Regions from separate parts of the Mesorhizobium sp. BR1-1-3 genome, predicted to be linked through region 2. Evidence: predicted binding sites of a transcription regulator. Region 2 holds the regulator's gene; the other holds the start of a gene.
What was found. The regulator PhoB, encoded in region 2, activates phosphate uptake and scavenging genes when phosphate is short. The targets are predictions, from matches to a motif close to TGTCATNNANCTGTCAT.
Positions count from the first base shown of each region.

Region 1: a site for PhoB is predicted at 1,554-1,570, ahead of LB559_RS19920 (PhoX family protein). Genes of this name have one in related genera too.

Region 1 is NZ_JAIUIC010000008.1:262,782-269,435, forward strand. It holds gene LB559_RS19910 (response regulator) at 1-285, shown strand, start outside; gene LB559_RS19915 (hypothetical protein) at 569-1,075, opposite strand; gene LB559_RS19920 (PhoX family protein) at 1,637-3,640, shown strand; gene LB559_RS19925 (hypothetical protein) at 3,786-4,010, shown strand; gene LB559_RS19930 (flavin-containing monooxygenase) at 4,002-5,192, opposite strand; gene LB559_RS19935 (phosphatidylglycerol lysyltransferase domain-containing protein) at 5,536-6,573, shown strand.
Region 2 is NZ_JAIUIC010000006.1:236,847-243,500, forward strand. It holds gene LB559_RS15975 (sugar ABC transporter permease) at 1-673, opposite strand, end outside; gene xylF (D-xylose ABC transporter substrate-binding protein) at 816-1,856, opposite strand; gene LB559_RS15985 (ROK family protein) at 2,126-3,373, shown strand; gene phoB (phosphate regulon transcriptional regulator PhoB) at 3,390-4,079, opposite strand; gene phoU (phosphate signaling complex protein PhoU) at 4,096-4,803, opposite strand; gene pstB (phosphate ABC transporter ATP-binding protein PstB) at 4,830-5,648, opposite strand; gene pstA (phosphate ABC transporter permease PstA) at 5,666-6,654, opposite strand, start outside.

The sequences.
Region 1 (6,654 bases), on a different contig from region 2:
TATCTCTCGCCGACACTATCGGCCCGGCTGCTTTCGGATCTCCAGTCCCAGCAGCCGACCGACGGCTTGGCGGAACGGCTGCGGCAGCTCACCGATCGGCAAACGGAAATCCTGCGGCTGGTGGCGGAGGGGCTGAGCAACAAGGAAGTCGCCTTGCGGCTTGAGTTGCAGGAGAAGACCGTCAAACATCACATGACCGGAGTGCTGTCGAAGCTCAATGTGCGAAATCGCACCGAAGCGGCCTTGATGATGCGTGAGTGGCGCGACCGCGACAGGCCTTCCTAAAGCATTTCACCGTTTCACGGAAACGGCGAGCTGCTCTAACTCTGTGACGCAATTCCCAAGGGAACGGGAAAACCGCTTCACACTTTTTCTAGAATTGCTCTGGGCAGGTCCGAAGAAATGCGCAGCGGTTTCCCGTCCCGGATTGCGCAAAAGCGCGTCGCGCCTCGGGACCGCAGCCATTGCGGTGCCGAAAACCGGGACGACGCCGGCCGGAAACGAGGTCACCTCCGCCGGGGGGCGGCGGAGGTGACGTGCAAAGCTGACCGTTGCCTGTTGGCCAGCTTCACAAGGCCTTGAGACGATTGGCATCGGCCGGCGTGGCCTGGCGGTCGATGATCGTGCGACCGAGAGCGTCCTTCATGCTGAAACGACCGTTCTCGAGCTTTTCCGTTATGCCGTCGGGATGCCTGACTGTGATCTTGTTGCCGGTCACGTCGACCTTGTCACCGGTCTTTGCATTGACATGGCTCCCGCTCTTACCCTGACTGGATCCTGATTTGCCGTTGTTGCCACTGTTGCCGCTGTTGCCGTTATTCCCATTGCCGTTGCCGCTGTTCCCGCTATTGCTTCCGCCGGAATTGCCGCCGTTGCCGCCCCCACTGTTGCCTCCGCCACCACCGCCACCACCACCGCCGCCACTGTTACCGCCACCCTTGGCGTATGCGCTGACGGTGTGGATGCCGGAAACGGAGCCGTCCAGGACAATTTGATAGGGCGCAATCGTCAACACCAGCGCCGCTGCCGATTTGAGCGCCAGCCGGCAACAACGGGTCGTGACCGATCTGTGCATTCTGATCTCCGACGACTGAGCCCGGCGCGCCCCACCCCAACGTTGCAGTGCAACCAACATTGCCGAAAGACGCGGCGCCCGGAAGCGACCTCCGACCGTTGCGGTTGTCAACCAGGACCATTGCAAGCGCAAGGTTGGACTAAAGTCCCAAGTATATGCTACATTAGCTTCGCATGAACGGCGCCGTGACCGCCATCGCTAAACGGGAGACTGGCTTTCCCGATGCCTGACGACCGCAGACGCCGAACATCAAGTCACCTCCGCCGGGGGCGGCGGAGGTGACTTGTCGAGGGTGCAGTTGCCCGTTGATCTGTTTTTTGCAAACGACTGATGTCGTCCGCCGTCGCAGGATGCGCGGCCAAGATGCCGCCTAAGGTCTCCTTTCATCTCGAACCGGCGATTCTGGAGCAGTTCCGGTCTGCGGGAATGCTTAGCCAGCGCTGCGCGCAATGCCTGTCGCGTCTGAAAGGTCTCCCGATGTCACGAAAATGTGATCCGGCGATTATAAGGGGGTCAAACAGGTACCCACGCTCCAGCCAATCCAACAGCCAGAGGCAAGCCATGACTGACCTTCGCTCCCCCGACACCCGATTCCGCACCAGCCTGCTCGAGGAAAACGACGGCCCGGCCATCAACGCTTCCGACAACCGCACCATGGGCGAGATCATCGCCGCGCGGTTCTCGCGCCGCGGCTTCCTCAAGGGTTCGCTGGCTGTCTCGGCCATCGCCGCCACCGTCAGCCCGCTGGCGCTGATCAGCGCCGACGAGGCCCGGGCCGCTGAAGGCTCGGCCTTCACGTTCGACGAACTCGAGGCCGGCATCGACGACAAGCACCACGTCGCGCCGGGTTACGATGCCGATGTGCTGCTGCGCTGGGGCGATCCGCTGTTTGCCGATTCGCCCGACTTCGACCCGACGAAACAGTCGGCCGAGGCCCAGGCGAAACAGTTCGGCTACAACAACGATTATGTCGGCTACATTCCCATCGACGGCTCGGCCGAACATGGCCTGCTGGTGGTCAACCACGAATACACCAATCCGCATCTGATGTTCCCGGGCATCGTGAAGATCGTCGAGAAGGACGGCAAGAAGTCGGCCGAAGTCGCACCCCTCTCGAAGGAGCAGGTCGATGTCGAAATGGCAGCTCACGGCGGCACCATCGTCGAGATCCGCAAGGCATCAGGCAAATGGCAGGTGGTGCGCGACGGCAAGCTCAATCGCCGCATCACCTCCAACACCGAAATGGCGCTGTCCGGTCCGGTTGCCGGCCATGACCGCGTCAAGACCAATGCCGATCCGTCCGGCACCAAGGTGTTCGGCACGTTCAACAATTGCGCCGGCGGCGTCACGCCCTGGGGCACCTATGTGATGGCCGAGGAGAACATCCATGGCTATTTCTCCGGCGAGTTGCCGGAAGGCCACAAGGAAGCCGCGAACTACAAGCGTCTCGGCATTCCCGAAGGCGCCTATGAATGGGCGGCGCATTACGAGCGTTTCGACCTCGCCAAGGAGCCCAATGAGGCCAACCGCTTCGGCTGGATCGTCGAGGTCGATGTCAACGACCCGACCTCGACGCCGAGGAAGCGCACCGCCATGGGCCGCTTCAAGCATGAGGGCGCCGAATCGATTGTCGCCAGGGACGGCCGCGTCGTCTTCTATCTCGGTGACGACGAGCGCTTCGACTATGTCTACAAGTTCGTGACCAAGGCCGCGTTCGATCCGAACGATCATGCCGCCAACCGGGACCTGCTCGATGATGGCACGCTGCATGTCGCCAGGTTCGCCGAAGATGGCACGGTCGAATGGCTGCCGATCGTCTTCGGCCAGGGACCGCTGACGGCTGAAAACGGTTTCACTGGCCAGGCCGACGTGCTGATCGAGACGCGCCGCGCCGCCGACCTGCTCGGTGCCACCAAGATGGACCGGCCCGAAGACATCCAGCCCAATGCCGTCAACGGCAAGGTCTATGTCATGCTGACCAACAATTCGAAGCGCAAGGCCGACCAGGTAGACGCCGCCAACCCGCGCGCCGAAAACGCCTTCGGCCACATCATCGAGATCGCCGAGGACGGCGGTGATTTCACCGCCGCCAAGGGCAAGTGGGAAGTGCTGCTGAAATGCGGTGATCCGGCGGTTGCCGATGTCGGCGCCACCTTCTCGACGGCAACGACGGCCAATGGCTGGTTCGGCATGCCCGACAATTGCGCGGTCGATTCGGCCGGGCGTCTCTGGGTCGCGACCGACGGCCAAGGCCCGAAAGCCACCGGCCGCACAGATGGTCTGTGGGCGGTGGACACGGAAGGGGCGGCGCGGGCGACCTCGAAACTGTTCTTCCGCGTGCCGATCGGCGCCGAAATGTGCGGTCCGCTGTTTGCGCCCGACGACCAGACCGCCTTCGTCGCCGTCCAGCATCCGGGCGATGGCGGCGAAGACTGGGAAGCGTTCGGCCGCCCGTCCTACTATGAGGATCTGTCGACGCGCTGGCCCGACTTCAAGCCCGACATGCCGGTGCGGCCGTCGGTGGTCGCCATCACCAGACAGGGCGGCGGCAAGATCGCGGTCTGATTGTCCTCCAGCGTGAGGCGCAGCAGCGGAGCAGATTTGCACCGCTGCCGCCCCTTGAAGTCGCGGCATGGGGTGAAGTCGGTCAAGCCTCGGGAAAGATTGGCAATTTAAGCATGGCGCCCTAGATCTTTATCAGGAGATCGCCATGTCGAAGTCCGTCTATGACCGTGGCTTGCTCAAGCCAGCCGATATCGCCAAGCTGCAGCGCGTGTTCGACGAGGCCTGCCGGCGGCGCGAGGCACATCCCGATTCCGCCGACGCGCGGGAAATCGCGCTTAACCTGCTCGCCCTGCACAATGCCGGCATGGAGGAAGAGGACATGCTGATGGAGACCGTCGGTTTCCGGCGGCTGGAACCCAAATCAGCGTGATGCGCCGGGTTGGTGCGAGGCCGACCCTGCAATCCGTTTGGCGATCGCCTTGGCCAGGATACCGGCATTGGCGAAGCAGCCGCGAATGCTCGGCCGCATGCCGGTGAACCACAGACCGGGCAATTTCGGATCGGCTTGCCCGCCGTTGAAGAGCGGAACGCCCTTGGCGTCAAGCACGCCGAGCTTGCCGACCATCGGCTCCAGCCCGGTGCGGTAGCCTGTCGCGGCAATGACGATGTCAGGATAGATCAGGCTGCCATCGGCCAGGATCACGCCGTCACGGGTGAATTCCCTTATGCCGGGTACGACGGTGATCTTGCCGGCCTTTATGGCGCTGACGGCGCCGTCGTCGGCGGCGATCGCGGTGTAGTCCGAGGTCAGGCGGCTGGCGCCGCCCGCAGGCGCGGGCGGCAGGCCGAATTTGGTCAGGTCGCCGAAAGCCAGGCGCTGCGTCGCCGACATCACCGCGTCGGCGACCCGCAACGGCAAGCGAGCCATGAACGGCGAAAGCCGGTGCACGGCGATCTTGCCGATGCGCTTGGGCAGCAGGGCGGGACCGCTGCGGGCCGACAGCCAGATGGCGGCCGTGTCTATGCCGGCCAGATGATTGAGCGCATCGAAACCCGAATTGCCGGCGCCGACGACCAGCACTTTCTGGCCCGCATAGGCCTGTGCGTCACCGAAATCCGCCGAATGGATGATGCGCCCGACGAAATCCTTCATGCCTTTCCATTCGGGAATGAACGGCTGCCTGTCGCGGCCGGTGGCGACGACGACATTGCGGGCCAGCCGCAGGCCAGCGCTGGTCCGTACCGCCCAGTGATCGCCCTTGAAGGCAATCTCTTCGACAGCGACGCCAAACTGCACCGGCAGCCGGTTTTCCTCCCTGAAATCATTCATGTGGCGGATGACGACCGTCCGGTGCGGAAAGGCGGGGGTGCCGGGGGGATAGGGGAGACCAGGCAGCGAAGAAAGATCGCGGTGGGTGTTGAGATGCAATTGCTGGTGCCGCCGGTGCCATGGCTCAGCCAACCGGCTTTCCTTTTCCAGGATCGCCGTCGGCACGCCGGCGTTCATCAAGGCGTGCGCGACGGCCAGCCCGGCAGCACCGGCGCCGACGACGATTGCCGGCTCGACCTTGGCCGGCAGATCCACAATCGATCTGATTGTCGTATCAGTCATTCACTCGAATCCCGTTCGACGCTAGGCTGGCAGGACGCTGTAACCGTTTGATCCCGCGCAGGATCCCTGCAGCAAACCGCGGCCGAAATTTCGAGCGATGCGAATTAGCTCCGTACGCCGGGCCGCGGTTGCGCTCTATATGGCATATGCGCGATATCAACGGTAATCAGGTCGCGGCAATGTGATTGATTCGAGGCTCGGGGTGGCTGGCGAGTCTCGGTTATCCCCACGCGCATGCCCGAAATCGACTCCGATTTTCGAGTCATGCGCAGAATCAAAGTGTTACAGCACCTTGGCGCGTCCTGGACGGCCGGCGCTGTAGGCGGCACGCGGAATCTCGACCATGCCCTCCTTGCGGTTCTATTTCGACAAGATCCTTGAGGCCGCCGCGCCCGAGGTCGAGCGGCAGGCGCTGACCCATGTCGAACGCCTGGCACTGGTGCGCCGCTATGGCGACTTCTCGCTCGCCTATTCCACCGCCGTGCAAGGCAAGCTCTCCTATTTCGGCGACGCCGACGGCTACATCGCCTTCGGTACCAAGATGAAGCACCATTTCGCGCTCGGCGACCCGGTGGCGGCTCCGGCGCGTCGGGCCGATTACATCAAGCGCTTCGTCGAGACCGCCGGCAGCCCGTGGTTCGTGCAGGTCGGCGAGGAAACCGCACGCGTGCTGGCCGGCCTTGGCTACAAGGTCAATCGCCTCGGCATCGACACCCGCCTCACCCTGCCCGAGCATGATTTTTCCGGGAAGCGCAACGAGACCGTGCGCTACTCCGAGCGCTGGCTGCTGAAGAAAGGCTTTTCGTTCGACGAGGACAAGCGCACGATTTTTCTGGATGAAATTGCCCGGCTTTCGGAAAACTGGCGCGGCGACCGCATCGTCAAGCGCTGGGAGATGGGCTTTCTCAACCGCAACTTTGCCGACCATCTCGGCACCGACATGCGCCGTTTCGTCCTGCACGGTCCCGACGGCGGACTGGTCGCTCTGCTCGACTTCGACCCGCTGTGCCGCAACGGAAAGGTCATCGGCTACACGACGGCCTTCAAGCGCAAGCATATCGACGCTTCGCCGCATGCCGAGGTCGGCCTGACCAAATTCGCCGTCGATCGTTTTCGCGAAGAGGGCATCTCGGTGGTCACGCTCGGCCTGTCGCCGATGCTCGATATCGGGCCAAGCGGCTTTGCCGAAAGCGATTTCTGGCGCAATGCCTTCCAGCGCGCCTACGATTCGCCCTGGGTCAATCGCCGCAGGTTCAACCTGCAGGGCCAGGCGGCCTTCAAGCGCCGCTTCCACGGTGTCGAGGAGCCGGTCTACATCGCCTTCCGCAAGGGGACGTATGTCGAGATGCTGGGGTTGCTGCGGCTGGTCAAGGCGATCTAGATCTATCGATATTCAGGTGAGGCCGGCCTGCAAATGGCGGCTTCCTGCGCTTCCGGTGCTCACGTACGAAAAGTACGCTCC
Region 2 (6,654 bases):
CCACGGCGAGGCAGGCGACGATCCCGACAACCCAGCTCCAGGTTGCGCCGATCGATCCCGCCGGCCCGCCGCCCATCAGCTGAAAGGTGGCGTTAAGCGGCGCCACGGTCTGGCCTGATGTGACCCACCAGGCAGCACCGCGCCAGACCAGCAGGCCGCCCAGCGTCACGATAAAGGCGGGCACTTCGAGATAGGCGATGACGAAGCCTTGAAAGGCGCCGATCAACAGGCCGAGCGCCAGGCCGATGACCAGCGCCAGGACCCAGATCCACGGATTGCCGAGTTCGAGCCCGACAAAACGCACCAGGAAATGCACCTGGGCAAATCCCATCACCATGCCGATCAGGCCCTCGGCGGAACCGACCGACAGGTCGATGTTGCGCATGACGATGACCAGCACCATGCCGCAGGCCATGATGGCGACCGCGGATGTCTGCACCGACAGGTTCCACAGATTGCGCGGCGTGAGAAAGGTGCGGCTGTCGAAATCGAGCGGGTTGACGCCGAGGCGCAGGCTGGAAATGACATGCAGCCCAATCCAGATGACCAGCAGCGCGCCGATCATGCCGAGCATCCGGGTGTCGATCTCGGTCGCCTTCAGGAACCGGGCGACGGCGCCGAGTTCCGACGCGCGCGCCGTATCGGCCTGCGGGTTGGACGTCGTGTCGGTCATGATTTCCTCCCACCGGCTGGCCGTCTGACGCGCATGCCGGAGCCCAGCCTAGAAGCTATCCGCATGATGCGGAAACACAATTCTTTGAGAAAACGCCGCGGCTTTTGGGCCGCGGCGTTCAGATATTTCGAAGTGGTCCGGATCAGTTACAGGCCGCGACGGTGCCGGCAGCGACACCCGCGCAGACTTCGTCCTTCTTGATCCAGCCAGCGTCGATGACGACGTTGAGATTGTCCTTGGTGATGGCAACCGGAGTCAGGAACAGCGACTTGACGGTGTTGCCGCCCGGCGTCGTGAAGTCCTTGGCGCCGGCGATGTCGCTCGTCTTCTTGCCGTCGGCCAGTTGCGAGGCGATCTCGGCGGCATTCTTGCCGAGCTCGCGCGCGTCCTTCCACACCGACACGGTTTGCGTGCCCAGGGCGATGCGGTTCAGCGCGGCGTGGTCGCCGTCCTGCCCCGAGACCGGCACGGTGCCGGCCAAGCCTTGAGCCGTCAGCGCCGCGACGACGCCACCGGCAGTGCCGTCATTGGCCGCGACCACCGCGTCGACCTTGTTGTCGTTGGCGGTCAGGAACTGTTCCATGTTCTTCTGGGCGTTGGCGGGCAGCCAGCCATCCGTGTAGGCTTCGCCGACATTCTTGATCTTGCCGCTGTCAAGGGCTTCCTTGAGCACTTCCATCGAGCCCGAGAACAGGAAGTCGGCATTGGGATCGGCACCGGAGCCCTTGATGAAGACGTAGTTGCCTTCCGGCTTGACCTTGAACACTTCGCGGGCCTGCATGCGGCCGACTTCCTTGTTGTCGAAGGTCAGATAGAAAACATCCTTGTTCTCGATCAACCGGTCATAGCCGACGACCGGAATGCCTTCGTCCAGGGCTTTCTGCACGGCCGGGCCGATGGCCGAAGCATCCTGCGCCAGGATGATCAGGGAATTGGCGCCCTGCGAGATCAGGCTTTCGACGTCGGTAAGCTGCTTGCCGGGATTGGACTGCGCATCGGCGGAGATGTACTTGTCGCCGGCGGCCTCGATCGCCGTCTTCATGGCGGCCTCGTCGGTCTTCCAGCGTTCCTCCTGGAAATTGGACCACGAAACGCCGACGACCTTGTCCTTCGCCTGCGCGACAGACGCGAGCGTCAGCGACATGGCGGCACCCGCCAGGATGGCGGCTGTGAATCTTTTCATATTATCCTCCCTGCGCCGCGTATGGCGCGACCAAACTGGCCCGAGGGCCGGCACAGAGGCCCTATTTTTTCGAGCCTCGAAAAAATACTGGGCCAACGCCCGAACGCTGTCAACATCGATTCTGATGGATTTTGATGTCGTTTCGAATTTTTTTCGGGTCTCGGAATAAATAAATGACACGGCGCGCGGCTTCTGCCAGTATTTGACCGCGTCACCGACAGCGTTCCAGGGCAGGAAGAACCGCGGCGACCGGGAGGATATGAAAGAGCATGTCGGTCGGAATCCGCCACGACGATTTGCGCCGCCGCAACCGCGCGATGGTGATCGCGGCGGTGCGCCGCGCCGGACAGCCGTCGCGCACCGAGATCGCCGCAACCACAAGCCTCAGCCATTCGACGATCTCGGCGATCTCATCCGACCTGATCGTCGAAGGCATCCTGACCGAAAGCAAGCCGAGCGAGGCCGGCTCGCTCAAACGCGGCCGTCCGCAGGTCGGCCTCAGCCTCAATCCGGAAGCGGCCGCGGTAATGACCGTGGTGCTGTCGCTGAACTTCCTCTCGGTCGCCGTCATCGACTATGCCGGCCAGGTAATATCCGAGGAACAGCGCCGGCTCGACACGCTGACGATGTCGCGCGACTCGCTGATCGGTGAGTGCACGGCAATCGTGCGGCGCCGCCTGGAAGATCCCGACCTGGACGTGCGCAGCATCGCTCGTATCGCGCTGGCCGTCCAGGGCATCACCGACACCCGTGCCCGCGCCATGCTGTGGTCGCCGATCACGCCGCACACCGACATCGCCTTCGCCGACATATTCGAAGAGGAGTTCGGCATCCCCGCCATTATGGAGAACGACTGCAACATGATGGCGGTGGCGCTGCGCTGGCGCGACCCCGATCGTTACCGCGACGATTTCATCGCCATCCTCCTGTCGCACGGCATCGGCATGGGGCTGGTGCTGAAGGGCGAATTGTTCACCGGCACCCATTCCTCGGGCGGCGAATTCGGCCACATGATCCATCGGCCGAACGGCGCGCTGTGTCGCTGCGGACGGCGCGGCTGCGTCGAAGCCTATGCCGGCAATTATGCCATCTGGCGCAACGCGCGGCAGATGGGCGAGGATGCAGAGCCCGTCGCCGATGTCAGCGACGCCGACATGCGCGCCCTGGCTGCTGCCGCCCGCGAAAAGGACGGGCCCGAACGGGAAGCCTATCGCAAGGCCGGCGAAGCGCTCGGCTACGGCCTCGGCAGCCTGTTTGCGCTGATCGATCCGGCGCCGGTCGCCATGGTCGGCGTCAGCGCCGCCGCCTTCGACCTGATCGAGCCGGCATTGCGGCAAGCGATTGCCCAGACCGCCGGCGGCCAGCATTCCAAGTCGATTTCCTTCGACACCGAGCCGAACGAACTGCCGCTGATCCGCGAAGGCTGCGCCATGCGGGCGCTGATCTTCGTCGATCAGGAGATTTTTGCGCCGGGCGTGCAGGCGAGATCCGGTTTCGGCGGCAAGAACGTGGCGTGAGTTCAAACGAGGGAGTTCAGTCCTCGCGAATGGCGTAACCCGCCCCACGGATGGTGCGAATGACATCGGGCATGCGGCCGTTGTTGACCGCCTTGCGCAGCCGTCCGACATGCACATCGACCGTGCGTTCGTCGATGTAGATCGTCTCGCCCCAGACATTGTCGAGCAGTTGGCTGCGCGAGAACACGCGGCCTGGATGGCGCATCATGAATTCAAGCAGGCGGAATTCCGTCGGCCCGAGCCGGATCTCGCTCTTCTTGCGATAGACACGGTGCGATTCGCGATCGAGCACGATATCGCCGACCTTGAGCACGCTGGACAGCACTTCCGGCTTGGCCCGGCGCAGCAGCGCCTTGACCCTGGCCATGAACTCCGGCGTCGAGAAAGGCTTGACCAGATAGTCGTCGGCACCGGTCGAGAGGCCGCGCACGCGGTCGCTTTCCTCGCCTCGCGCGGTCAGCATGATGATCGGCAGCCGCTCGGTCTCGGGACGCATCCTTAGCCGGCGGCAGAGTTCGATACCGGAAACCGCAGGCACCATCCAGTCGAGCACCAGAAGGTCTGGAACGTTCTCCTGCAGCCGGATTTCGGCCTCGTCGCCGCGCGTCACCACCTCGACCTGGTAACCTTCGGATTCGAGATTGTAGCGGAGCAGCACGCCTAGCGGCTCCTCATCCTCCACCACCATGATGCGTGGCGCGATCATCGGCTGGTCACCCCTGTCATGCCGCTGGCGCGGACATTGCCGTCTCGTCCTGCTTCGGACGGTTGGCTGGCAACTGCGTGCCGGTCAAAACATAATAGGCATTTTCGGCGATGTTGGTCACGTGGTCGCCGATCCGCTCGAGGTTCTTGGCGCAAAACAACAGGTGCGTGCACGCCGTGATGTTGCGCGGATCTTCCATCATGTAGGTCAGCAGTTCGCGGAACACCGATGTGTATTTGACGTCGATGCGTTCATCATTGTTTCTGAGCGTGGCAAGCGCTGCCGCGTCAGCGGCGGCATACTCGTCGACGACCCCCTGCACCTGGATCAGCACCAGCTGCGCCATCGCGTCGATCGAATGCGAAAGGTCGTGCGGCGTGACGCTCAGCCCGACAGTGCCGACGCGCTTGGCGATGTTCTTGGCAAGGTCACCGATGCGCTCGAGGTCGCCGGCCATGCGGATCGAACCGACCACCGCACGCAGATCGTTGGCCATCGGCTGGCGCTTGGCGATCAGCGTGATGGCACGATCGTCCAGCTCGCGCTGGCGTGCATCCATGATGGCGTCATCGGAAACCACCCGCTGCGCCAGCGCATTGTCCGAATTGAGCAAAGCCCTGGTCGAGCCACCGACCATCGAGCGGGCGAGATCGCCCATGTCGCGGATCAGCTGGCTGATCTGCTCCAGATCCTCATCGAAAGATGCGACGGTATGTTCACCCATGATCTTCGTCCCTCATATGCCTGAGATCAGCCGAACCGGCCGGTGATGTAGTCCTGGGTGCGTTTGTCGTCGGGGGTGGTGAACATCTTGTCGGTGGCGCCCTCCTCGACCAGATAGCCAAGATGGAACATCGCGGTGCGCTGCGACACGCGCGCTGCCTGCTGCATCGAATGGGTGACGATGACGATCGTATAGTTCTGACGCAGTTCGTCGATCAGTTCCTCGACGCGAGCGGTGGCGATCGGGTCGAGCGCCGAACACGGTTCGTCCATCAGGATCACCTCGGGTGACACGGCGATGGCGCGTGCAATGCACAGGCGCTGCTGCTGGCCACCGGAAAGACCCGTGCCAGGTTCCTGCAAACGGTCCTTGACCTCGTTCCAGATCGCCGCCTTCTTCAGGCTGGACTCGACGATCTGATCCATGTCGGCCTTGCGCTTGGCCAATCCGTGGATGCGCGGCCCATAGGCGACGTTCTCGTAGATCGACTTTGGGAACGGATTGGGTTTCTGGAACACCATGCCGACGCGCGCCCTGAGTTCGACGACATCGATGTTCTTGTCGTAGATGTCCTCTTCGTCGAGCGTTATCTTGCCGGTTACCCGTGCTGAATCGATGGTGTCGTTCATGCGATTGAGGCAGCGCAGGAAGGTGGACTTGCCGCAGCCGGAGGGGCCGATCAGCGCCGTCACCTGGTTCAGGCGGACGTCGAGATCGACGTCGAACAGCGCCTGCTTCTCGCCGTAGAACACGCCGACCTTGTCGCCGCGCATTTTGATCACTTCGTTCGACTTCATCTTGTCGCCCACTGCGTTTTCAAGGGACTGTTCGGTCATGATGTTCATACCAAAATGCCTTTTTTCTACCAGCGCCGCTCGAACCGACGCCGAAGCACGATCGCGGTGATGTTCATGGCCATGAGGAAGACGAGCAGGATGATGATGGCGCCGGACATACGCTCGACGAAGGCGCGTTCGGCCTCGTTCGCCCACATATAGATCTGCACCGGCAGCGCGGTGGCCGGATCGAAAGGCGTCGTCGGTGGATCGGCGACGAAGGCGACCATGCCGATCAACAGCAGAGGCGCGGTTTCGCCGAGCGCGCGCGCAAGACCGATGATGGTGCCGGTGAGGATGCCGGGTGCGGCAAGCGGCAGGATGTGCTGGAACACCATCTGCATCTTGGAGGCGCCAAGGCCGAGAGCTGCCGAGCGGATCGACGGCGGCACCGCGGCAAGCGCGGCGCGCGTCGCGATGATGATCGTCGGCAGCGTCATCAGCGTCAGCACCAGGCCACCGACGAAAGCGGCGGAGCGCGGCATGCCCAGGAAATTGATAAACACCGCGAGGCCGAGCAAGCCGAAGACGATTGACGGCACTGCGGCCAGATTGTTGATGTTGACCTCGATAAGGTCGGTGAAACGGTTCTTCTTGGCGAATTCCTCCAGATAGATGGAGGCGGCGACGCCGATCGGCAGCGCGAGCAGCAGCACGATCACCATCATATAAAACGAGCCGATGATCGCCACGCCCATGCCCGAGGTTTCCGGGCGGCTGGAGGCGCCGTAGGTGAACAGGCCGCTGTTGAAGTGCTCGGCCATCGCTCCCTCGGCCTTGAGCTTGTTCATCCAGGTGATCTGCTGGTCCGAGACCTTGCGTCGCGCTTCCTCGACACTGAGGTCGATCTGGCCCTTGAAAGCCGAGTCGAGATTGGCGGCGGCGAGGATGTTGACGTCGCGTGTCGTGCCGATCACCGAGGGATCGGCGGCAACGATGTCGCGCAACTGGACGCGGGCGCCTTCCGAAAGGAAGCCCTTGAGCTTCTGGATCATCGGCTTGTCATCAGGAGAGA